DNA from 3 places in the Tepidamorphus gemmatus genome. Region 1 is predicted to be linked to each of the others. Evidence: predicted binding sites of a transcription regulator. Region 1 holds the regulator's gene; each other region holds the start of a gene.
The links. The regulator LexA, encoded in region 1, represses DNA repair genes until DNA is damaged. The targets are predictions, from matches to a motif close to TGTTCNNNNTGTGTTCNG.

Region 1 (7,468 bases):
CGAGCGCAGCGGCCCACAACGGCGGCGGCAGTACCGGCGTGACGGCCAGTCCTGCGGCGACATAGACCAGGGCGCGGCACAGTCCCATCAACAACGGGCCGAAGCGATTGCCCTTGTGGTTGATGTCGTAGAGGACGATGGCACCGGCGAGCACAACGCCACCGAACGCCGGCGCCAGACCGGTGCCGCCCTTGATGCCGATCGCGCCGAGCAGGATGATGCAGGCAGCGAGCATGGCGTAGCCGGCGACGAATACGGTGCGCCGTTCGGCAAGACCCGAGGGGATCGGCCGCTCGGGTCGCTCGCGGGCGTCGATCTCGGCGTCGAAGGCATCGTTCAGATACATGCCGCCAATGTAGGCAAGCGAAACGGCGAGTATCAGCAGCAGGGTCGTCCATCCCGCGGCAGGGGAACCTGCGAGCACCAAGGCGGCGAGCGTGTTGGTCCAGACCGTCGGCAGGTTGGAAACGCGGCCAAGCCGCAGCGCGATGGAGAGCTTCATGCGCGCAGCTCGCCAAGCACCCAGTTGAGCTCCCGTGCGATCGCCGCCCCGACGTCGACCGTCCGGTATTCGGGCGGCAGTACGTCCCATGTGTAGGTTTCGACCTCGAGATGCTGCGATACAGGGCGATCGCGGTGGCGGGCGATGACCTGTCCGAGGAAGTCCTGCGTCGTCGAGAAGGCCTCGAGTTCGGCGAGGAACACCGGCACGTGGAAATGGACGCGCCATTCGCGACCCTCGGCGCCGTGCACCGAGGCCAGGGCATCCGGCAGGTCGAGATAGCGCGTCAGACCGTCCGGCGTCCGTTCGACGACCTGGTGCAGGTAGACCGGTTCCTCGAAGGGCTTCAGCGCGGCGGCGGCCGTGCCGTCGATAGCGGCGATCCTCAGCGCGGAGGACAGTTGCAGCTTCGGTATGGTGATTCCCGCACGCTCGAGCAGCGCCAGACTGCCGGCCGCATCCTCGAATTCAACGGCGGCATGGCAGACGTCGTAGCAGACGCCGAGATGTCGCCTGAGTGCAGCTTCCGTGCCCGCCATCGACATTCGGGCCCGATCCGCCAGACGACGGCGGGCAGATCGCACGAACAGCCGATCCTCGAAGAAGCGAACGGTCTCCTCGATGGTCTCGAGATAGCAGCAGGGCTCGGGCTCAAGCGCCAGCGCGATATGCCGGCCGCGTTCGCGCTCGATGTCGATCAGCAGTGCCGCGTGGCTGATCAGGTTCTCGACTGCGGCCTCGAGACGGGCCGCGTCGGCCCAGCCGCGAAACGTAACGGGCACCGTGCTGATCGAGCCCATCGCGACATGCTCCGGCAGGAACGCGGCGAGCAGATCGGCGAGTCCGTCGGTATAGGCGAGCCGTTCCGAGGTCGACCAGTCAGGGGCGTAGACGTTCTCCTTGACGCGCTTGCCGTGAAAGGCGCCGAAGGGAAAGCCGTTGATGGTGAACAGATATGTGTCCGTCTCTGCCAGGAGATCGGCGAGTTCCGCGCGCGCGCCCGCAGTCCCGAGCGTCGCAGCCGCGTCGGCGGCGATGCGCAGGCCGAGTCCGAACGGGGCCCCGGGCGAGACCGCTCCCTTGATCGCCGGCACATGCGCGGACAGCGCAGCGGCCATCTCTGGCCAGGATTCGCCGGGATGGATGTTCGTGCAGTAGGTCAGATGCCCGAGATCCGGCCCCGACTCGCCTTCCCGCCCCAGACGCATCAGGCTCCAGCCCGCTCGCGCAGCCAGTCGATCGCCCGGCCGATCAGGCCGGCATCCATCTCGTGGACTTCATGGCCGGTGCCAATCGCGGTGAGGAGCGTCACGGTCAGCTCCCCGCCGAGATGTTCCTGGAACTCCCGCAGCCCCCGCAGTACCGAGCGTTCGCCGTCGCTGTCGCGCGTGTCGAGCGCGGAATGCCAGAGGCGGAATCCCAGGGTCTCGAGCAGACAGGCGATGCGGATATCGTCCCCCTCCGGAAGCAGTCCGGCCAGCACCGAATACCGCGAATCGAGCGCGATCCCGATGGCCACCGCCTCGCCATGGCGCAGATGATACCGCGTCAGGGCCTCCAGCCGATGCGCGGACCAATGCCCGAAATCCAGTGGCCGCACGCTTCCGGTCTCAAAAGGATCGCCGCCCCGTGCGATCTGGATCATGTGCAGCTCCGCGCAGCGGCGGATCATGTAGGCCATCGCGTCCGGCCAGTAGAGGGTCAGCTCGTCGACATTGGCCTCGAGCCATTCAAAGAAGCTGCGGTCGCGGATAAGCGCGACCTTCACGGCCTCGGCCATGCCGGCGATCTTGTCGCGCTCCGGCAGCATCAGCACGAAATCGAGGTCGTTCAGGACTGCGAACGGCGGCGCGAAGGTCCCGACGAAGTTCTTGACCCCGTTCAGGTTGACCCCGTTCTTGACGCCGACTCCGGAGTCATTCTGGGCGAGGACCGTCGTCGGCACGCGGACGTGACGAACGCCGCGATGGGTCGTCGACGAGACGAGGCCGACCGCATCGAGTACCGCGCCGCCGCCGATGGCGATCACATAGGAATGACGGTCGATGTGATGCTCGTAGAGCCGCTGCTGGATCCTTTCAACGAAATGCAGATCGACCTTTATGCGTTCGCCGCCCGGAACCGGATGTGGCGGCGCTACCAGGTCGATGCTGTCGCGATGCGCGCGGGCATAGTCTTCGATCAGCCCAGGCAATTCCGGCATGGTTTCGACCAGGCCGTCGTCGATGACGACGAAGCAGCGATGGCGCTTGGCGGGCTCGAGCCGCGCCAATGTATCGCGCAGCACGGTATTGTCGGGATCGAACAGCCGGCGTGTGAACACGACGGGATAGCTGTAGGAGACGGTGAACTCCTGGCGGTAGGTCTCCGTCGCCGGCGAAACGCGCCCACGAACCCGGCCCATCTGCGCGCTGCTCCCTCAACACACCTTCATTTGACGAGAAGGTTCTCTGCCAGCCCCCGGGCACGGTAGTCTCATTCCGGACAACGCTCAATGCTTGCCGCTAAACCGACACCTTGTCCAAGGGGAGGAAAATGATGCGGGTGCTCCATGGCGCGCTGTGTCTGATGCTGCTGCTGTTTGCTGCCCTGCAATACAACGATCCGGATCCGGAGATCTGGATCCCGATCTACGCCATTCCCGGCATACTCGCCGGCATAGCGGCGGGGAGACCGCACGCCGTGCAGCACGGAGCTCTGCGCTCCGTCGTTCTGGCCGTAACGGTTCTTGCGCTGCTCGGCGTCTATCATTACTGGCCACAAACCCAGCATTTCTGGAAGATCGACGTGTGGTGGCAGGATGAGGCGGCACGCGAAGGATTGGGCGCGATGATCGTCGCCGTCACCATGCTGGCCGTCGCAATTCCTGCTCTTCTGCGACGCTGAAAGGCTCCGAGCCTCGCGTCGATTGGGGTTGCCGAACACAAGGGGAACAGCTATGGTTGTTCTCGTTTCGTACCATGACTGGCACCGCGATGCGGGAACGGAGGGCCAGGATGCTGACGCGCAAGCAGTACGAGCTTCTCATGTTCATTCACGAGAGGCTGAAGGAGGCCGGCGTACCCCCCTCCTTCGATGAGATGAAGGAAGCCCTTGATTTGAAGTCCAAATCCGGCATCCACCGGCTCATTACCGCGCTGGAGGAGCGGGGCTTCATCCGCAGGCTGCCGCATCGCGCGCGGGCGCTCGAGATCATCCGGATGCCCGAATCGGTCGCGCCGGGGCTGGCGGGCGCGCGGACGCGCGGCTTTGCGCCGAGCGTCATCGAGGGAAGTCTCGGCAAACCGCCGGCGGCCGCCCCGTTGCCGCAGCCGCAGGCTGTTTCCGAGGACCGGACGGTTGCCATCGAGATTCCCGTGATGGGTCGGATTGCAGCCGGTACTCCGATCTCGGCCATCCAGACCCAGAGCCATACGATCCACGTCCCTCCCGAAATGGTCGCCCGCGGCGAGCACTTCGCGCTGGAGGTCCGTGGCGACTCGATGATCGAGGCGGGTATTCTCGACGGCGATACGGTCATCATCCGCCGCACCGACGCCGCCGATACAGGAGACATCGTCGTCGCGCTGATCGACGATGACGAGGCGACACTGAAGCGCCTGCGCCGCAAGGGTGCTTCGATTGCGCTCGAGGCTGCCAATCCGGCCTATGAGACGCGGATCTTCGGTCCTGACAGGGTTCGCATCCAGGGTCGACTGGTCGGCCTCATTCGCCAGTATTGACCGACCCGTTGCCGCTGCGCGGCGTGATCCGTCGCGTGTCAGCCGCCTCGGTAGTGCGGCGGCTCCACGGGCGGATGCCGGCCCGTTCGGCGGCGGTAGAGACGAGGAGCGCGGGTCCGGACCGGCGGATGATCGTGGCGCCACCGACGGCCAGTTGCTGCGGACCGATGACCAGCGCGGTTGCCGCGCAGCTATCCGGCGGCACGAAGGGGCTGACCACGACATCGGCCCGGATGCAATCCTCGGAAAATGCGGCCGGATCGCGCACCAGGGCCAGCGTCAGGCCAGGCCGGGAAGCAATGCAGCCGATAGGATCGCACTGGATGGCCGCGGCTGGGCCGGTCAGCGTACCGGCCATGCCGGTTGCCAGCGCTGCCGTGCTGCTCGGCGATGCTGATTCCGCCGCGGCACCGACCGGCGCTTCGAGGACTTCGCGCGCCTGCAGGGTCGGGTCGATCCCCGCATGTCGACGCCAGCTTTCGGCCTCGTAGCCGGTGCTTCGGCGGGGGACGAAAGCCAGCTCGCCCGTGTCTGTGCGCAGCGCGACCAGGGTGCCGCTGCGGTTGATGTAGACGTCGGGCGGTGCCGTCTGCAGCGCGATTGCGCCCCCAAGGGCGAGGGCGGGGAGCCCCCACAGGCGCCAGCCGGTCCGCCAGAGCGCCAGCCACAGGCCGCCGACGGTCATCAGCCCGAGCGCGGCCAGCGGCATCTGCGGCACCATGCGCACGGCGCCCGGCCATGAGGCGACGCCGTGCGCGATGGCCAGAACAATGTCGATCCCGAACCCCATTGCCGCCAGCGGGAAGGTCTCGAGACCGAACGGCATGAGCAGGCAGGACGCGAGCCCCATCGGCATGACGAGCAGGCTGACCACCGGCATGGCGGCAAGGTTGGCGGCCAGGCCGTAGACGGCCACCCGGTTGAAGTGGAAGGCCCCGAAGGGCGCGGTCGCCAGTCCCGCGATGAGCGAGGTCAGAGCGAGGCCGAACACGGCGCGCCCGACAAAACGTACCGCCGGGTGGACAGGATCGCCCGAGGATTGCCAATGCTGGCGGACCGTCTCATAGGTCGCGACCAGCGCCACGGTCGCGGCAAAGGACATCTGGAAGCTCGCGCCGGTCAATGCCTCCGGCGTCATCACGAGAACCAGCAGCGCGGCCAGCGCGACATTGCGCAGTGTGATCGCTGGCCGATCGATGAGCACCGACAGCAGCATGACCGCCGCCATGACAAACGCACGCTGCGTCGCAATCGAGGCGCCGGACAGTACCAGATAGGCCGCTCCGCCGACGAACGCGGTGGCAGCCGCCCACTTCTTGATCGGTCGATTGAGGGCAAGCGACGGCGAGATCGCCAGCAGGGTCCGGACGCTCCAGAACAGGGTGCCGACGACCAGCATCATGTGCAGACCGGAGATCGCGAGGATATGCGCCAGGCCGGACACCCTCAGTGCCTCCTGGTCGGCCTTGGGGATCGCGCCGCGCTTGCCGGTGACGAGCGCGGCGGCGATCGCCCCTGCCCTGCCCGGTACCGCCGCCATGATGCGGGCCGCCAGATCGTCGCGCAGGGCAGATGCGGCGATCGACAGCCGGGCGCGGATATCCGGCGCTCGAGATTCGGGGACATGTCTGGGACGGCTTATCAGGTATCCGACGCCGCCGATTGCCTCGAAGAAGGCCTGTCGGGCATAGTCGAAGCCGCCTGGCACGGCCGCGTCGGGCGGCGGCAGGAGGATGGCTGTGAAGGCGACATGATCGCCCGGACGCAGTGCCACGTCCTTGTACCTCATCCAGAGCGACAGGCGGCGGGGCGGGGCGAATGGCGGCCCCCGCGCTGCGATCGCTGTCGGGGCGACAGCGAGACGGACGCTGCCGTCCTCGTTGAGGTCGACAGCCTCGATCCGCCCTTCGACCGTTGCATGCCACTCTCCGGCAGGTACGACCGGGGCGGCGACGATCGCCGTTCGCGCGGTGGCAACGGCGAGCCCGAGCGATGCGGCGAAGGCAGCACCCCAGCCGATCGCCAGGTTACCGGCACGGGCGACGCGCCACCAGACGATCCCGAGCCCCGCCGCAAGCAACCAGACTGCCACCAGCGACGGCTCGCGCGGCAGGCCGAAATAGGCGGCGATGCCGGTGGCGAACAGTACCGGGACCCACAGGAACAGGCGTTCCCGTTCTGCATCGAGCCGTTCGGCGAGCCAGTGCGGAGACCACGCGAGTACCGGCAGCGCCGGCAACCGCAGACCGGACGGCTCGCCCACGGCTGTCGCCGCCCGGGCGCGTCCGCTGCCTCTGCCGACCTGATTCATCCCGCGTTCCCGCCGTCCGCGCTTCAATACGGGCCCGCGGACGTGATAGACAGCGCCCAAGCCATCCTAACGCCATCAGCCGAGGCACCGCCAGCGCGCCATGTCCAACACCACGCCGATCGTCACGCGCTTCGCTCCCTCTCCGACCGGGTTCCTGCACATCGGCGGCGCGCGCACCGCGCTGTTCAACTGGCTCTATGCCCGCGGACGCGGCGGGAAGATGCTGCTCAGGATCGAGGACACCGACCGCGAACGCTCGACCGATGCGGCGATCGCGGCGATCCTCGACGGGCTCACCTGGCTCGGCCTGGACTGGGACGGCGAGGCAATTTCGCAGTTCGAGCGTGCCGACCGCCATCGCGAGGTCGTCGACGAACTTCTGGCGAAGGGGCTGGCTTATCGCTGCTATGCCACGCCGGAGGAGCTGGCCCAGATGCGCGAGTTGGCACGCGCCGAGGGGCGGCCGCCGCGCTATGACGGCCGCTGGCGTGACCGCGATCCGGCTGATGCCCCGGCAGGCGTCAGACCTGCGATCCGCCTGAAGGCGCCGACCGAGGGCGAGACGGTGGTCGAGGACCGGGTACAGGGCCGGATCGTCTGGCAGAACAAGGATCTCGACGATCTGATCCTGCTGCGCTCCGACGGCACGCCGACCTACATGCTGGCCGTGGTGGTGGACGACCACGACATGGGCGTGACGCATATCATCCGCGGTGACGATCATCTGACCAACGCCGCGCGCCAGACACAGATCTATGAAGCGCTCGGCTGGACCGTGCCGGTAATGGCGCACATTCCGCTGATCCATGGTCCCGACGGGGCGAAGCTGTCGAAGCGGCACGGTGCACTTGGCATCGATGCCTATCGGGCGATGGGCTATCTGCCTGCTGCCATGCGCAACTATCTCGTCAGGCTCGGCTGGAGCCATGGCGA
Region 2 (7,468 bases), on a different contig from region 1:
GATCGACCGGGTTGCCGCGGTGCATCATCTCACCCTTGGGCAGGGCATGGCGGATGAACACCTGATCGACCGTCTGAAGGTAGAACTCCGCGGTTAGATCCATCACGGCCAGATATTCGTCGTAGAACTCGCGGTGCTTTTCCGCCGAATCGCCGTCTCCCTTGACTAGATGCGTGAACAGGTCGCGGTGGGCCGCCATGTGCCGGTCGAGGTTCATGCTCATGAACCCGGTGAGCTGCAGAAAGCCCGGATAGACCTCGCGCATCATCCCCGGGTGGGGGAACGGTACCTTCATGATGACGTTGCGGCGGAACCAGTCGATGTCGCGTTCCTGCGCCAGGCGGTTGACGGCGGTCGGATTGACGCGCGTGTCGATCGGACCGCCCATCAGCGTCATGGTGATCGGCACATAGGGGTCGTTGCGCGCCTCCATCAGCGAAACGGCAGCCAGCACCGGTACCGAGGGCTGGCACACCGCCATGACATGGGTGTCGCCGCCCAGGAAATGCAGGATGTTCTGCATGTAGTCGATGTAGTCGTCGAGATCGAAGGTGCCCTGGTTGATCGGCACCATGCGCGCATCGACCCAATCGGTGATGTAGACATCGTGATTGGGCAGCATCGCCTCGACGGTGCCGCGCAGCAGGGTCGCGTAATGGCCAGACATCGGCGCGACGATCAGCAGCTTCGGCCCCGCGTCCATGCGGGCGGGGACCGATTTGGCGAAGCGGAGGAGACGACAGAAGGTCCGCTCCCAGACCACTTCCTCGCGTACCGGCACCCGTACCGCGCCGACGAGCGTCGAGTCGATGCCGAATTCAGGCTTTCCGTAGCGCCGCGTCACGCGCTCGAACATCTCCATCATCGCCGCCGCGCCGCGTCCGATCGACGTATGGGTCATCGGATTGAGCGGGTTGCGATAATAGAGACGGGTCACGTCTGCGGCCGCACGCACCGGGCTGAGGGCAGCGTGCGTCAATTCGTACCACTGATAAAACGACATGGCGGTTCGGATCCTCCGTCTCCAGATCCGCATTTCCCCCAAGCACCGCCGGCATCTTTTCTAGGCCGCCAACTTGTGTGCAGTGCGGCAAGCTAGGCGTTGGCGCCACAGATGGCAAGTATCGACTCCGCAGTGCAAACCGTTCGTTAACGCTGACGGCGCCTTTGCGGCCGGACGTCCTGAGGCCGGGAGCATGCATCCGACGTCGCGTAGCGGCCGGCGCCGCCGATAGAGCGTGCCCGTCGGATCGCGCTGCCCTGTCGGCCTATTCTCCGAGCTGCAGCAACGAGCCGGCCCGTCGCGCCGACTCGAAGAATCTGAGGAAGGCCACGAGGCCAAGGCTGAAGTAGATCGCGTTCAGCCCTAGCGCGACGGCCATCAGGTCGGCGCGGAACACGCCGTCGATCACCACCGCCCGCATTCCCTCGAATACATAGGTTGGCGCCAGCGACAGCGCAATCCACTGCAGCCACACCGGCAACACCTCGACCGGATAGTAGACGCAGGTAAGCGGCAGCAGCAGGAACGTCACCGACCAGGCAAGCCCTTCCGCCCCAAGCCCGAATCGCAGCACCATGCCGGAGACTGCAAGACCGATCGCCCAGCTGGTCAGGAACAGGTTGACGAAGAACGCCACCAGCGCCAGCCCGAGCCCCCACAGGTTGAAGCCGAAGAAGGCGATCGCCATCAGCGTCACCGGAACCAGCCCGACCGCAAGCCGCACCAGGCTCATCGCCATCAGCGCGGCCGCGAACTCCATCGGTCTGAGCGGCGTCATCATCAGGTGGCCCATGTTGCGGGCCCACATCTCCTCCATGAAGGAAATCGAGAAGCCGAGCTGGCCGCGGAACAGGATGTCCCACAGCAGCACCGAACCGATGAACACCCCGCCCATCTCGGCGAAGATTCCGGACGTCTCCGACAGGTAGAGCTGCAGGAAGCCCCACATCAGCATCTGCACCGTCGGCCAGTAGATCAGTTCCACGATGCGCGGCCAGGACCCCCTCAGCAGGTAGAGGTAGCGCAGCAGCATCGCCCAGCTGCGCGCCGGCGACACGGAGCGGTAGAGGGGAGGTGCGAAGTCGCGCGGCGTGCCCCGGCTCATGGTGGACCTGCTCGGACGAGGCTGGCGGCGCGCCCGGTGCCGCGCGCGACGTCGAGGAACACGTCCTCGAGATTGGTGCGGCCGTAGCGGGCGATGAGGTCTTCCGGTGCCCCGTCGTCGACGATCACGCCGGCCTTCATCATCAGCACGCGGTCGCACATCCGCTCGACCTCCGGCATGTTGTGCGAGGCAAGCAGGATGGTCGCGTCGCGGCTGTGCCGGTAGTCCTCGATGTGGCTGCGCACCCAGTCGGCCGTGTCGGGATCGAGGGACGCGGTCGGCTCGTCGAGCAGCAGCACCTCCGGCATGTTGATCAGCGCCTTGGCGAGACTGACACGGGTCTTCTGACCGGCCGAGAGCTTGCCGCAGGGCCGGTCGAGCAGATGGATGAGATCGAGCGCTCCGGCGATGTCGGCGACCCGCTCGGCCACCCGGTCAAGCCCGTAGAGCCGGGCGAACACGGTTAGATTCTGCCGCACCGTCAGCCGCATCGGCATGTCGACATAAGGGCTTTCGAAGTTGATCCGGTGCAGCACCCGGTGGCGATCGCGCAGCATGTCGACGCCGAGCACCTCGATGCTGCCTCCGCTCGGCAGCACCAGCCCCATCAGCATGGCGATGGTCGTCGTCTTGCCCGCGCCGTTGCCACCGAGGAGGCCGGTCACCGACCCGCGCCGGATGCTGAAGCTGACGTCATTCACGGCGGTAACCGCTCCGTAGCGCTTGGTCAGGCCACGCACCTTGACCGCGATGTGGTGCGCGCTGTCGGCTGCGGCGGGGCCGGACCCGGCGTGATCTGTCAGCGGAACATCCATGACCCTGGCTCCGGGGGCGAACGCTGCGTCGACGTGGCGGTCGCCGCCGCCCCGGACACCGGCCTATATAATGGTCGGCGCGGTGCATGCCGAGTCGGAGCGCCGCCCGCACCGGACGCCGCAATGACCGCTACCACGCCCCACGATCTTCCGCTCAGACGCTCGCGGCTCAGGCTGCGGACGCTGGTGCGGCTGCGCTGGATCGCGATCGCCGGCCAGTCGGCGGCCGTGATCGCCGTCTATCTCGTGCTCGGCTACGACCTGCCGGTCGGCCTGTGCTTCGCGCTGATCGCGCTGTCGGCCTGGCTCAACATGTTCCTGAGGATCCGCTATCCGGCCTCAAGGGAACTGTCGGCCGGTCCGGCGACGGCGTTGCTCGGCTACGACATCGTTCAGCTCGCCGCCCTGCTGGCGCTGACGGGCGGCCTCGCCAACCCGTTCGCCATCCTGCTGCTGGTGCCAGTGGTGGTCTCGGCGAGCGCGCTGCCGCCGGCCAATACGGTGAGTCTCGGAGGCATCGCGCTCGCCTGCGCGACCGTCATCGGCGTGGTGCACCTGCCGCTGCCCTGGGCGGGCGGCAATGAGCCGGACCTGCCGGGGCTGTACGTGGCGGGGATCTGGGTCGCCCTGGCGCTGACGTTGGGCTTCATGGGCACCTATGCCTTCCGCGTCGCCGAGGAGGCGCGGCAGATGTCCGACGCGCTGGCAGCCGCCGAACTGGTGCTCGCCCGCGAGCAGCACCTGTCGGCGCTCGACGGACTGGCCGCCGCCGCTGCGCACGAACTCGGCACGCCGCTGGCGACCATCGCGCTGGTGGCGCGCGAGCTGGAGCGCGAGCTGCCCCCCGACGGCCCGCACGCCGACGACGTCCGCCTGCTGCGCAGCCAGGTCGAACGCTGCCGTGGCATTCTCGAGCGGATCAGTTCGCTCGGCGAGGAGCCCGGCGGCCATCTCGACCGCCTGCCGCTGGCGAGCCTGATCGAGGAGATCGCCGCCCCGCACCGCGCGTTCGGCATCGACATCGCGGTGTCGCTCGACGGCATGCCGCCCGAACCGGTTGGCCGGCGCGATCCCGGCATCCTCTACGGGCTCGGCAACCTGGTCGAGAATGCGGTGGATTTTGCCACCTCCTCGGTCCGCATCCGCGCCACGTGGTCGGCGACCAAGGTCGCCGTCGAGATCGCCGACGACGGCCCGGGCTTTCCGCCGGACGTGCTCGCCAAGATCGGCGAGCCCTACATCTCGACGCGGCGTGGGCGCCGCGGCTCGAGTGACCAGTCGGGACTGGGGCTCGGTCTGTTCATCGCCAAGACGCTGCTCGAGCGCTCTGGCGCCACACTCCAGTTCGGCAACCGATCCGACGAGGCCGGCGGCGCCGTGGTCGGTGCGACCTGGCCGCGTCACCGCTTCGAGACGCCGCCCACCGCCGCGGCGGACGCGGACAACGCCGCGGCTTGATGATCACCTCAACCGCCCAGAGATCGCCCTGCACCGACGGTCTTGCCAGTCCCGACCCGGCGTGTTGACTTCGGGGATTGCCGCCATGACGAGGCCGGATGCGGTGGCATGCGTCGGGATCCGCTTCATGCCGCAGCCCCGTACGCAACCATGCGAGGATGGTATCCGCCCCGTGCCGGGCGCCAGCATCTGACGCTTTGACCGGCCACCAGCGTCAGCTGGAAGTTGGCGGGCCCTTCCCAATCCGCGCTGCAGCCATGCGCAGACCCCGGCGACCGCTCGCGGCGAGCATGGCCGTCTTGACTGCCGGCCGGCAGAGGTGATCGCCAGACACGTCCCGACCATCGGGGGCGACCATCCCAGACGGTCATCCGGGGCAGCCGTTCCGCAAGCCATCCCTCCGCCGACTTGACTCCGTTCCTGGATCGCGCTTTCTAGAACAAAACAGGAACATGATGGCTGCTGCGATGCAGGAGATCCTTCTTGCCCTGCGCCGGGAACTCGCGGCGCTTCAGCCCGCGACGGCGTCCACGGCACCCCGGTTCGGCCTCGGCCTGCCGGCGGTCGACGCGCATCTGGGCGGCGGGCTCGCGCGCGGCGGACTGCACGAGATCCTCGCCGCCGCGCTCGCTGACACGGCGGCGGCGGCAGGCTTCGCCGCCGCGCTCGCCCTGCGCGCCCTGCCGGCCGGACGCCGCGTCGTCTGGGTGCGCCAGTTGCATGGGGAAACCGAAACCGGCGCCCTCTATCCACCGGGACTGGCCGGACTCGGTTTCGACCCGGACAGCCTGATCCTGGTGCGCGCGCGCGACGGCCTCGGCACGCTGCGCGCGGGCATCGAGGCGGTGCGCTGCCCGGCACTGGGGGCCGTGGTCATCGAGCCGTGGGGCTCGCCGAAGGCGCTCGATTTTTCCGCCAGCCGCCGGCTGTCGCTCGCTGCCGCGCGCTCCGGCGTGACCACCCTGCTGCTGCGCACCGGAGCGGAGCTCCGCCCCAACGCGGCCCAGACCCGCTGGCGGGTGAGGGCCGGCGTCTCGCAGCCGCTGGCCGCCGGGGCGCCGGGGCATCCTGCCTTCGAGATCGTGCTGTTGCGCCACCGCGCCGGTGTGGCCGGCCTCGGCTGGCGCCTGGAGTGGGATCATGAGCACCGCGTCTTCCGCGAAGCCTCGCCGCTATCTGGCGCTGTGGCTGCCCTTCCTGCCGGCCGACCGGATCGGCCGCAGGATCGCTCCTTCGCCCTCGCGGGATGAGGCGCCGGTCGTCTTCACCGAACCGGTGAAGGGCGCGCTGCGGCTCGCCGCCGTCAACCGCAGGGCGCAGGCCCTCGGCCTCGCCCCTGGCCTGACGCTGGCGGATGCGCGCGCCCGCATCCCTGCCCTGCGGGCGCTCGACATGGATCGGGAGGCCGATGCCGCCCTCCTCGCCCGCATCGCCGATCTGTGCGACCGCTATACCCCGCTCACAGCCCTCGACGGCGCCGATGGCCTCGTGCTCGACATCACCGGCTGCGCCCACCTGTTCGGCGGCGAGGCGGGTCTGCGCGAGGATCTCCTGCGCCGTCTCCAGCGCGCCGGCATCGAGGCGCGCGCGAGCATCGCCGGCACCCCCGATGCCGCCCGCGCGCTCGCCCGCTTCGGTGGCCCCGGTATCGTTCCACGGGATGACGACAGTGACACCGTCCGGCCGCTGCCCGTCGCTGCCCTCACCGGCGAACCGGAAACCCAGCGCGCCCTCTTGCGCGCGGGGCTGAGGACGGTGGGTGACGTGGCCGACCGCCCGCGCGTTGCACTCGCCGCCCGCTTCGGCACCGACCTGGTCGCCCGGCTCGCCCGCACCCTCGGTGAGGAGGACATCCGCATCACCCCGCGCCGGCCGCTGCCGGCCTGCATGGTCGAGCGGCGCTTCGCCGAGCCGCTGGCCCTGATCGAGGACGCGCTCGCCGCACTGGCAGGTCTCGCCACCCAGGCGGCCGGGTTGCTGGAGCGGCGCGGCGAGGGCGGGCGGCGGTTCGAGGCGACCTTCTTCCACGTCGACGGCAAGCTCACCCGCCTGGCGGTGGCGACCGGCTCGCCACTGCGCGATCCCGGAACGCTCATGCGGCTTTTCCGCGAACGGCTGGAGGCTCTCGGCGACCGGATCGATCCGGGCTTCGGCTTCGATCTCGTCCGGCTCTCGGTCGTTGCCGTCGAGCCCTTCGCCGTCGTCCAGCCCGATCTCGACGGGCGGGCATTCGAGGAGGAGGAAGTCTCGGCCCTGATCGACCGGCTCGGTGCCCGTTTCGGCGCCGACGCGATATTGCGCTTCGCCGCCATCGACAGCCACATCCCTGAACGCGCCGCCCGGGCGGTTCCGGCCATCGCGGCGCCGGCTGCGGAAACCCGCCCGGACGGGCCGGGCTGGTGCCGGGCCGCAACCGGCGCGCCGCCGCGCCCCATCCATCTGTTCGACCCGCCGCACCCGGTCGAGACGCTGGCCGAAGTGCCCGACGGCCCGCCGGTGCGGTTCCGCTGGCGGCGCGTCGAGCACCGGGTCGCCTTCGCCGAGGGGCCGGAGCGCATCGCCCCGGAATGGTGGCGCCAGAGCGACGACAGCCTGACCCGCGACTATTACCGCGTCGAGGACGAGACCGGCCGCCGGTTCTGGCTGTTCCGCGAAGGGCTCTACGGTCGCGACACCGGACCGCCGCGCTGGTTTCTGCACGGGCTGTTCCCATGACCCACCGCTACGCGGAACTCGCCGTCACCACCAACTTCTCCTTCCTGCGCGGCGCCTCCCGCCCGGCCGAGCTGGTCACGCAGGCACTGGCACTGGGACATGTCGGCATCGGCATCGCCGACCGCAACACCGTGGCCGGCGTGGTGCGCGCCCACGCCGCCCTTGAGGAGATCCGCGACACCGTGCGCAAGCAGTCCGGCGACCGGGACGACCTGCCCTTCCGGCTGATCGTCGGAGCGCGGCTCGCCTTCTGCGACGGCATACCGGACATCCTCGCCTATCCCGAGACCCGCGCGGGCTGGGGACGCCTGTGCCGGCTGCTGACGGCCGGCAAGCTCAGGGCGGAGAAGGGCGACTGCCTGTTGAAGCTCG
Region 3 (7,468 bases), on a different contig from region 1:
TTTGCGCTTTTCCGACATCGGCGGCCGATCCCGTTCCATTGCGCCGCAGGATGACCTATATCGCGCGCCGCACGGTCGCGCCGTGGGGAGCGCCGGCTTGCCGCAAGGGGTATCGGGAATGCTGCGAGTGAAGACGCGGGTTGCGCCGAGCGCCATCCAGGGACTTGGTCTGTTCGCCGACGAGGACATCCCGGAAGGTGCCACGATCTGGCAGTTCGACCGTGGCATAGACCAGGTGATCGACCTGCGCTACGTCGATCCGGGCGCGTTCATCCCCCGCGACTTCATCCTAAAGTACGGCTACCAGACCGTGGTCGACCAGCCGGTCTTCGTGCTGTGCGTCGACGATGCCCGCTTCATGAACCATTCCGACGATCCGAACATCGTCGAGACCGAGGAGCGCTCGGTGGCGATCCGCCCCATTGCCAGGGGCGAGGAAATCACCACCAACTACAAGGCCTTCGACCGTCGCTATCTGAGCCGGAACCCGATGTGGGACTCGGGCGACTAGCAACAGGCGACGCGTCGTGGTCGATGGCGGCGGACGGGGCTGCCGTCGGGCCGCTCACAATGGTGTGAGGTGCCGCGCTCGCGGGGCGATCCTCCCGGCCCGGGCGCTATCTTGCCCGAAGCCACCGTGTAACGCGCGCTGGCCGGACCAGTTCGGGAGGACACACCATGACGACAGGACTGCAGGTCACCCGCCGTTGGGCGCTGCTCACCGGTGCCGGAGCGGCGGCAATGACGGCCGTTGGCGGCCTCGGCATCAGGCCGACCTCTGCCGCGCCGCAGAAGCTTGGGCCGAGCACCCCGACGGTCTACCGGTTCGAGCTCGGCGACTTCGAGATTGCGACCATCGCCGACGGGGCGATCCAGCTCGACGGTCCCCATCCGATCTTCGGCAACGATCAGCCGGCCGAGGATGTCCAGGCCTATGCCGAGGCGAACTTCCTGCCGCCGACGCGGATGGAGATCTCCTTCACGCCGGTGATCGTCAACACCGGCAGCGACCTGGTGATGTTCGATTCGGGCAACGGCGCCGCGCGCCGGCCCGGCGCCGGCCTGCTGGGCGAGCGGCTGGCCGCGGCCGGCTACGCACCGGACGATGTCAGCGTCGTCGTCATCACGCACTGCCACCCCGATCACATCGGTGGCCTGATGGAGGACGGTCGGCCGCTGTTCCCCAATGCCCGCTACGTGATCGGCGAGACCGAGTACCAGTTCTGGACGTCGGACGACCGCATCGGCACCCCGGCCGAGAACGCCGCCAGCCTTGCCCGCACCAACGTGATGCCCTTCGCCGAGAAGATGACCTTCCTGCAGGATGGCGGCGAGGTGGTGTCCGGCATCCGCGCCGTTGCCGCACACGGACATACACCGGGGCACATGGCCTACATGATCGAAAGCCAGGGCAAGCCGTTCCTGATCTGGGCCGACTCCGTCAACCATTACGTCATGTCGCTGCAGCGGCCGGACTGGCATGTCCATTTCGACATGGACAAGGCGGCCGCGGCCGCAAACAGACGTCGGATCCTCGACATGGTGGCGACCGACCGCATTCCAGCGACGGGCTATCACATGCCGTTCCCGGCGGTCGGCTTTGTCGAGAAGACCGGGGATTCGTTCCGCTGGGTGCCGGTCAGCTACCAGCTCAGGGTGTAGACGCGGTCGCATCGGCGCGAATGCCGCGGGCGGCCGTCGTCAGGACTGCCGCCGCCACGCGCGCCAGTCTTCACCGGTGTCGATGTCGGTCAGGGATGCGACGAGACCGATCGACAGGCCTGTGCAATTTGCCTGTGTGTCGGCGAGCGCATGCTCGCTCGACCAGCGCACCCCGTCGAAGATGCGCGGGACCATGGGGCGCCGCCTGAGGCCAACCAGCCAATAGCCGCCGTCCGCCGCCGGGCCGAACACCGCGTCATGGCGTCCGAGCAGCCGGAACGCGACGTCGATGTGCGCCGGACGGACGCCGGGTATGTCGCTGCCGATGATCACGACCGGTCCGGGCGGCATCGTCTCCATGATCCGCTGCATCCGTGCGCCGAGATCGCCCGCGCCCTGGCCGATCCTGGCGAGGCCGGCCGGCAGGGCGCGGTCGGTCACGGCAGGATCGGGCGTGACGGCAAGTACCGTCGTCCAGCGGGCATCGCCGGCGAGAGCGCGCATCAGCCGGGCAAGGTTGGTCCGATAGAACCGGATCGCCTCCGTCGCGCCGATTTCGGCAGCCAGCCGCGACTTGACCGCGAAGGCGCGGGGCCGTTTGGCCATGACGACCAGCCACCGGCCCGTCATCGGCGATGTCAGCCGTAGATCCGGACGATGACGCGCGGCGGCACCCGCAGGAAGAACAGCGTCAGGCAGCCGAGATTGCGCGCCATCCGCGCCAGATAGCCCGACGCGCGGTAGCGCTCCGCGCTGGTGACTGCCCTGGCGCGCAGGTAGACGAGGCCGCGCCGGCCGATTCGGCGCACCAGATCGACATCCTCCATCAGCGGGATCGGGCGAAAGCCGCCGAGCCGCTCGTAATGTCGTCGCGAGATCAACAGCCCCTGATCCCCGTAGGGCAGCGCGAACAACGCGCAGCGCAGTCCGACCATCGCCTCCAGCAGGCGGGGCCGGAAACCGTGATCGTCGAGCGCGAAGCCGAACACGGCGGCGCGGCGGTCGGCCTCGCCCTTCGCCTCGACCCGCTCGATGAAGGCGCGGACCTCGCGCATCCAGCCATCCTCCAGACAGGTGTCGGCATGCAGGAACAGAAGCCAGGGATGACGCGCCAGCCGCGCGCCGGCCGCAAGCTGGATGCCGCGGCCGCGCGGGCAGCGCACGATATCGCAGCCGAGCTCGTCGGCGATGTCGAGCGTCGCGTCGGTGGAGCCGCCGTCGGCGATCACCACCTGTCCGACCAGCCCGTCGGCGGCGGCGGGAATCAGCGCGGCGAGCGTCGCGACCAGCGTGCGCTCGCAGTCCAGTGTCGGAACGACCACGGTCAGCATGGGACTGACTTATAGACCGAGGCTTTCGCCGCTTCCATCGGGAGACAGGCTCGAGTGGTCAATGTTCTTGATTTGTTCAGGTCAACGCGATAAGCTGCGCTCATGACCGACCGACCCGTCACCGCGCACAGCCCCGATGGCCGGCCCTGCCCCGATCCAGCGGCGCTCGCGACGGCTGTCGCGCCCGACCGCCGCCGCGGGCGCGGCGCGATCTCCAACGTTTCCGGGCGTTACGAGCGGCTAACCCGGCAGATCTTCGACGACGGCTGGACGAGCCTGGACGAGCTGCCGCCGTTCCGCACGACCGTGACGCAGGAGCGGCCGAAACGGATCATCACCCGCAATCAGTCACCCGACATTTCCTTCGATCGCTCGATCAACCCCTACCGGGGCTGCGAGCACGGTTGCAGCTACTGCTTCGCCCGGCCGACCCACGCCTATATGGGCCTGTCGCCGGGCCTCGACTTCGAATCACGGCTGTTCGCCAAGCCGAACGCCGCTGAACTGCTGGAGCGCGAATTGGCCGATCCCGGCTATCGGCCGCGCACCATCGCGATGGGCACCAACACTGACCCCTACCAGCCGGTGGAACGCCAGTGGCGGATCACCCGGCAGGTGCTCGAGGTGCTCGCGCGCCACAACCACCCCGTCGGGATCGTCACCAAGTCGGCGCTGATCGTGCGCGACATCGACATCCTGTCGCACATGGCGGAGCGGGGCCTTGTGAAGGTGGCGCTGTCGGTGACGACGCTCGACCGCAGGCTTGCCCGCGCCATGGAGCCGCGCGCGGCGACGCCATCGCGCAGGCTGGAGACGATCATGCGGCTTGCCGAGGCGGGCATCCCGACCGCGGTAATGGTCGCGCCGGTGATTCCCGGCCTGAACGACCAGGAGATCGAGGCGATCCTGGCGGCCGCCGCCGCGGCCGGCGCGCGCGAGGCGGGATACGTCATGTTGCGGTTGCCGCTCGAGGTGCGTGATCTGTTCGTCGAATGGCTTCGCGCCAACGTGCCGGATCGGGCCGAGCGCGTGATGTCGCTCGTCCGCCAGATGCGGGGCGGCAAGGATTACGACTCGGGCTTCGGCACCCGCATGCGCGGTACCGGTCCGATCGCCTGGACGATCGGACGGCGTTTCGAGCTCGCTGCAAGCCGCAACGGTTATGCGAGCGAGCGGCTGCAGCTGCGCACCGACCTCTTCACCCGCCCGGTCAGCCCGGGCGACCAGCTCAGCCTGTTCTGAAGGAGCGCGCCCGTGCATCAGCGGATCAATCTCGTCACCCTCGGCGTCGGCGACGTCCAGGCGAGCGCCGCCTTTTACGAGCGGCTGGGCTGGCGAAGATCGGGGGCGAGCATGCAGGAGGTCGTGTTCTTCGACGCGGGTGGCGTGGTGCTCGGACTGTACGGCCGCGGGCCGCTGGCCGAAGACGCTGCCGTGTCGGCGGAGGGGGCGGGCTTCCGGGCCGTCGCCCTGGCGCTGAACCTTCCCAGCCGCGCCGAGGTGGACGCGACGATCGCAGAGGCCGCGGCGGCAGGCGCGACAGTCACAAAGCGCGCCGAGGAGGTCTTCTGGGGCGGATACTCCGGCTATTTCGCCGACCCCGACGGCCATCTGTGGGAAGTCGCGCACAACCCGCTCTGGCCGCTCGCCGAGGACGGCCGGATCGTTCTGCCCGACTGAGCCTTCCGCTCGAGGGCCGCTGTTCGCCCGACCCCTCCGGCGGCCCGCGAATGCCGGCCGGCGCAGCCCCCGCGCCGGCCGGCCCCTCGCCACCGGCATTGCGGATCATGGCGTCACACGGGCGATCGTGGGCGCGGGCTTGCCTCGCGGTCGCGACTCAGCCGATGCATGCGGCATGAGCCGATGGCCAGACTTCCGGCGGGAGGATGCCGCCTTGTCGGTAGGCGCGCGGGTGGTGGCCGGCGTGGACGAGGCGGGCCGAGGCCCGCTCGCCGGCCCCGTCGTCGCCGCCGCGGTGGTGCTCGACCCGCGCCGCATTCCCGTTGGTCTTGCCGATTCCAAGCAGCTTGACGCGCCCCGCCGCGAGGCCCTCTACGCCGAGATCCTCGCCACTGCGCTCGTCTCCGCCGCGGCCGTCTCCGCCGCGGTGGTCGACCGGATCAACATCCGCATGGCGACACTGAGGGCGATGTCGCGGGCGATCGCCGGACTGCCGGCCGCTGCCGACCACATCCTCGTCGACGGACGCGACCTGCCGCCCGTGCGCTGCCGCGGCGAGGCGGTGATCGACGGCGACGCCCTCTGCCTGTCGATCGCCGCGGCCTCGATCGTTGCCAAGGTGACACGCGACCGGATGATGGACCGGCTGGCCATGCTGCATCCCGGCTACGGCTTCGAGACCAACCGCGGCTACGCAACCCGCACCCACATCGAGGCGCTGGCGCGCCTCGGTCCCTGCCCGGTCCACCGGATGACCTTCCGTCCGCTCGCCCAGCGCGACCTGTTCGCGCCCTGAGCAGTTCGCGCGCGAGCCTTAATCCAACCTTTACCCTGACCGCCCATGCTCCGGATCGTCAGTTGCGTAAGGGTTGCGTAGAGTCATGGCAGTCTGCTCACCGCGCCGGGCACTTCTGGTGCCCGGCACGGCCTCCCGAGAGGCCGAGGACCGCATCCTCGTCGGCGATTGCATCGCCCTGATGGAGACGCTTCCGCCGAAATCGGTGGACGCGGTCTTCGCCGATCCGCCCTACAACCTGCAGCTCGACGGAGCCTTGCACCGACCGGACAATTCGCGCGTCGATGCGGTCGACGACGACTGGGACAAGTTCGAGAGCTTTGCCGCCTACGATGCCTTCACCCGCGCCTGGCTGCTGGCCTGCCGCAGGGTGATGAAGCCCGAGGCGACGCTCTGGGTGATCGGCTCCTACCACAACATCTTCCGCGTCGGCGCGATCCTGCAGGATCTCGGCTTCTGGATCCTCAACGACATCATCTGGCGCAAGGCCAACCCGATGCCGAATTTCCGTGGCCGCCGCTTCACCAATGCCCACGAGACGCTGATCTGGGCGGGGCGCGACGCCGGAACCAGGCGCTACACCTTCAATTACGAGGCGATGAAGGCTCTGAACGACGGTGTCCAGATGCGCTCCGACTGGCTGTTGCCGATCTGCACCGGTGCCGAGCGGCTGAAGGATGCGCAGGGACGCAAGACCCATCCGACGCAGAAGCCGGAGAGCCTGCTTGCCCGTGTCATCCTGGCCTCGACCAGGCCTGGCGACCTGATCCTCGATCCCTTCTTCGGCTCCGGCACCACTGGCGCAGTGGCCAGGCGGCTCGGCCGCCGCTTCATCGGGATCGAGCGCGAGCGCGCCTATGCCGACGCTGCTGCCAAGCGGATTGCCGCCGTCACGCCGTTGCCCGAGGCGGGGCTCGCGACCGCGCGCGCGCGACGCGAGGAACCGCGCGTCGCGTTCGGCACGCTGATCGAACGCGGCCTGGTTCAACCGGGCGAGCGGCTCGTCGACATCCGCCGCCGCCATTCGGCGCTGGTGCGCGTCGACGGCACGCTGGCTGCCGGCGAGGCGACCGGTTCCATCCACAAGGTCGGAGCCCTGGTGCAGGGGCTCGAGGCCTGCAACGGCTGGACCTTCTGGCATGTCGAGCGGGCCGGGGCGCTCGAGCCGATCGACACGCTCAGGCAGATTGTCAGGTCCGAGTTGGCCGCCGCCGCCTGAACGCAGCAAGCGCCTCCGCGCCCGGTCCGTGCAGCGCGCGCAGAGCGTGCTGCGCGGCCTTGCGCATGACGGTCGGAAATCCCACCTCGGCGAGCTCCGCCTTCGACACCCAGCGTGAGCCCGTCGGCGCGAAGGCGGTGACGTCGGTTGCCGCGAACACGGTCAGCCGCAGCCGGAAATGGGTGAAGAGGTGGTCCACCTCGCCTGCGATCCGGTTCCATCGGGCGGGAAACGGGGCGTGCGCCCGCGCTTCGGCCGGATCGATGTCGGCGCTGAGCGGGGTCAGCCACAGCCCGTCCATGCCGCCCAGCAGGCCCTTCGGCGGACGCCGGTGGATCAGCACCGTGCCGTTGCCGCGTTCTGCCCAGAAGGCGGCCCCGCGCCGGGTCGGGCGCTCCGGCTTCGCTGCCCGCCGCGGTAGCGTCTCTGCGTCGCCGCGGGCGTTGGCGACGCAGCAGTCCCGCCACGGGCACAGCGCGCAGGCCGGCCGCTTCGGCGAGCACAGGCTGGCGCCGAGATCCATCAGCGCCTGGGCGAAATCTCCCGGCCGATCCTCGGGAACGAGGTCGAGCGTGCGCGCGCGGATCTGCGCCTTTGCCTCCGGCAGCGGCGTGTCGATCCCGTGAAGCCGAGTGATCACCCGCTCGACATTGCCGTCGACAGCCGCCGCCGGCCGCCCGAAGGCGATCGCCGCGATTGCTGCCGCCGTGTAGGGTCCGACGCCCGGCAGCGCCCGCAAGCCGACCTCGGTATCCGGAAAACGACCGCCATGTGTGCCCG

Region 2: a site for LexA is predicted at 4,817-4,834, ahead of EDC22_RS09670 (ImuA family protein). Genes of this name have one in related genera too.
Region 3: a site for LexA is predicted at 3,056-3,073, ahead of EDC22_RS07345 (PA0069 family radical SAM protein). Genes of this name have one in related genera too.

Annotation. Positions count from the first base shown of each region.
Region 1 covers NZ_SMAK01000002.1:285,652-293,119, forward strand. Annotated here, with positions in the region: gene EDC22_RS04220 (UbiA family prenyltransferase) at 1-502, opposite strand, end outside; gene eboE (metabolite traffic protein EboE) at 499-1,710, opposite strand; gene EDC22_RS04230 (3-dehydroquinate synthase) at 1,710-2,906, opposite strand; gene EDC22_RS04235 (transmembrane 220 family protein) at 3,041-3,388, shown strand; gene lexA (transcriptional repressor LexA) at 3,499-4,224, shown strand; gene EDC22_RS04245 (ComEC/Rec2 family competence protein) at 4,208-6,535, opposite strand; gene gltX (glutamate--tRNA ligase) at 6,636-7,468, shown strand, end outside.
Region 2 covers NZ_SMAK01000005.1:80,281-87,748, forward strand. Annotated here, with positions in the region: gene EDC22_RS09650 (polyhydroxyalkanoate depolymerase) at 1-1,003, opposite strand, end outside; gene EDC22_RS09655 (ABC transporter permease) at 1,269-2,108, opposite strand; gene EDC22_RS09660 (ABC transporter ATP-binding protein) at 2,105-2,923, opposite strand; gene EDC22_RS09665 (ActS/PrrB/RegB family redox-sensitive histidine kinase) at 3,047-4,381, shown strand; gene EDC22_RS09670 (ImuA family protein) at 4,837-5,631, shown strand; gene EDC22_RS09675 (Y-family DNA polymerase) at 5,522-7,096, shown strand; gene EDC22_RS09680 (error-prone DNA polymerase) at 7,093-7,468, shown strand, end outside.
Region 3 covers NZ_SMAK01000003.1:415,804-423,271, forward strand. Annotated here, with positions in the region: gene EDC22_RS07325 (SET domain-containing protein) at 128-511, shown strand; gene EDC22_RS07330 (MBL fold metallo-hydrolase) at 679-1,662, shown strand; gene EDC22_RS07335 (TIGR04282 family arsenosugar biosynthesis glycosyltransferase) at 1,702-2,292, opposite strand; gene EDC22_RS07340 (TIGR04283 family arsenosugar biosynthesis glycosyltransferase) at 2,301-2,993, opposite strand; gene EDC22_RS07345 (PA0069 family radical SAM protein) at 3,096-4,235, shown strand; gene EDC22_RS07350 (VOC family protein) at 4,248-4,673, shown strand; gene EDC22_RS07355 (ribonuclease HII) at 4,849-5,469, shown strand; gene EDC22_RS07360 (site-specific DNA-methyltransferase) at 5,555-6,688, shown strand; gene mutY (A/G-specific adenine glycosylase) at 6,660-7,468, opposite strand, start outside.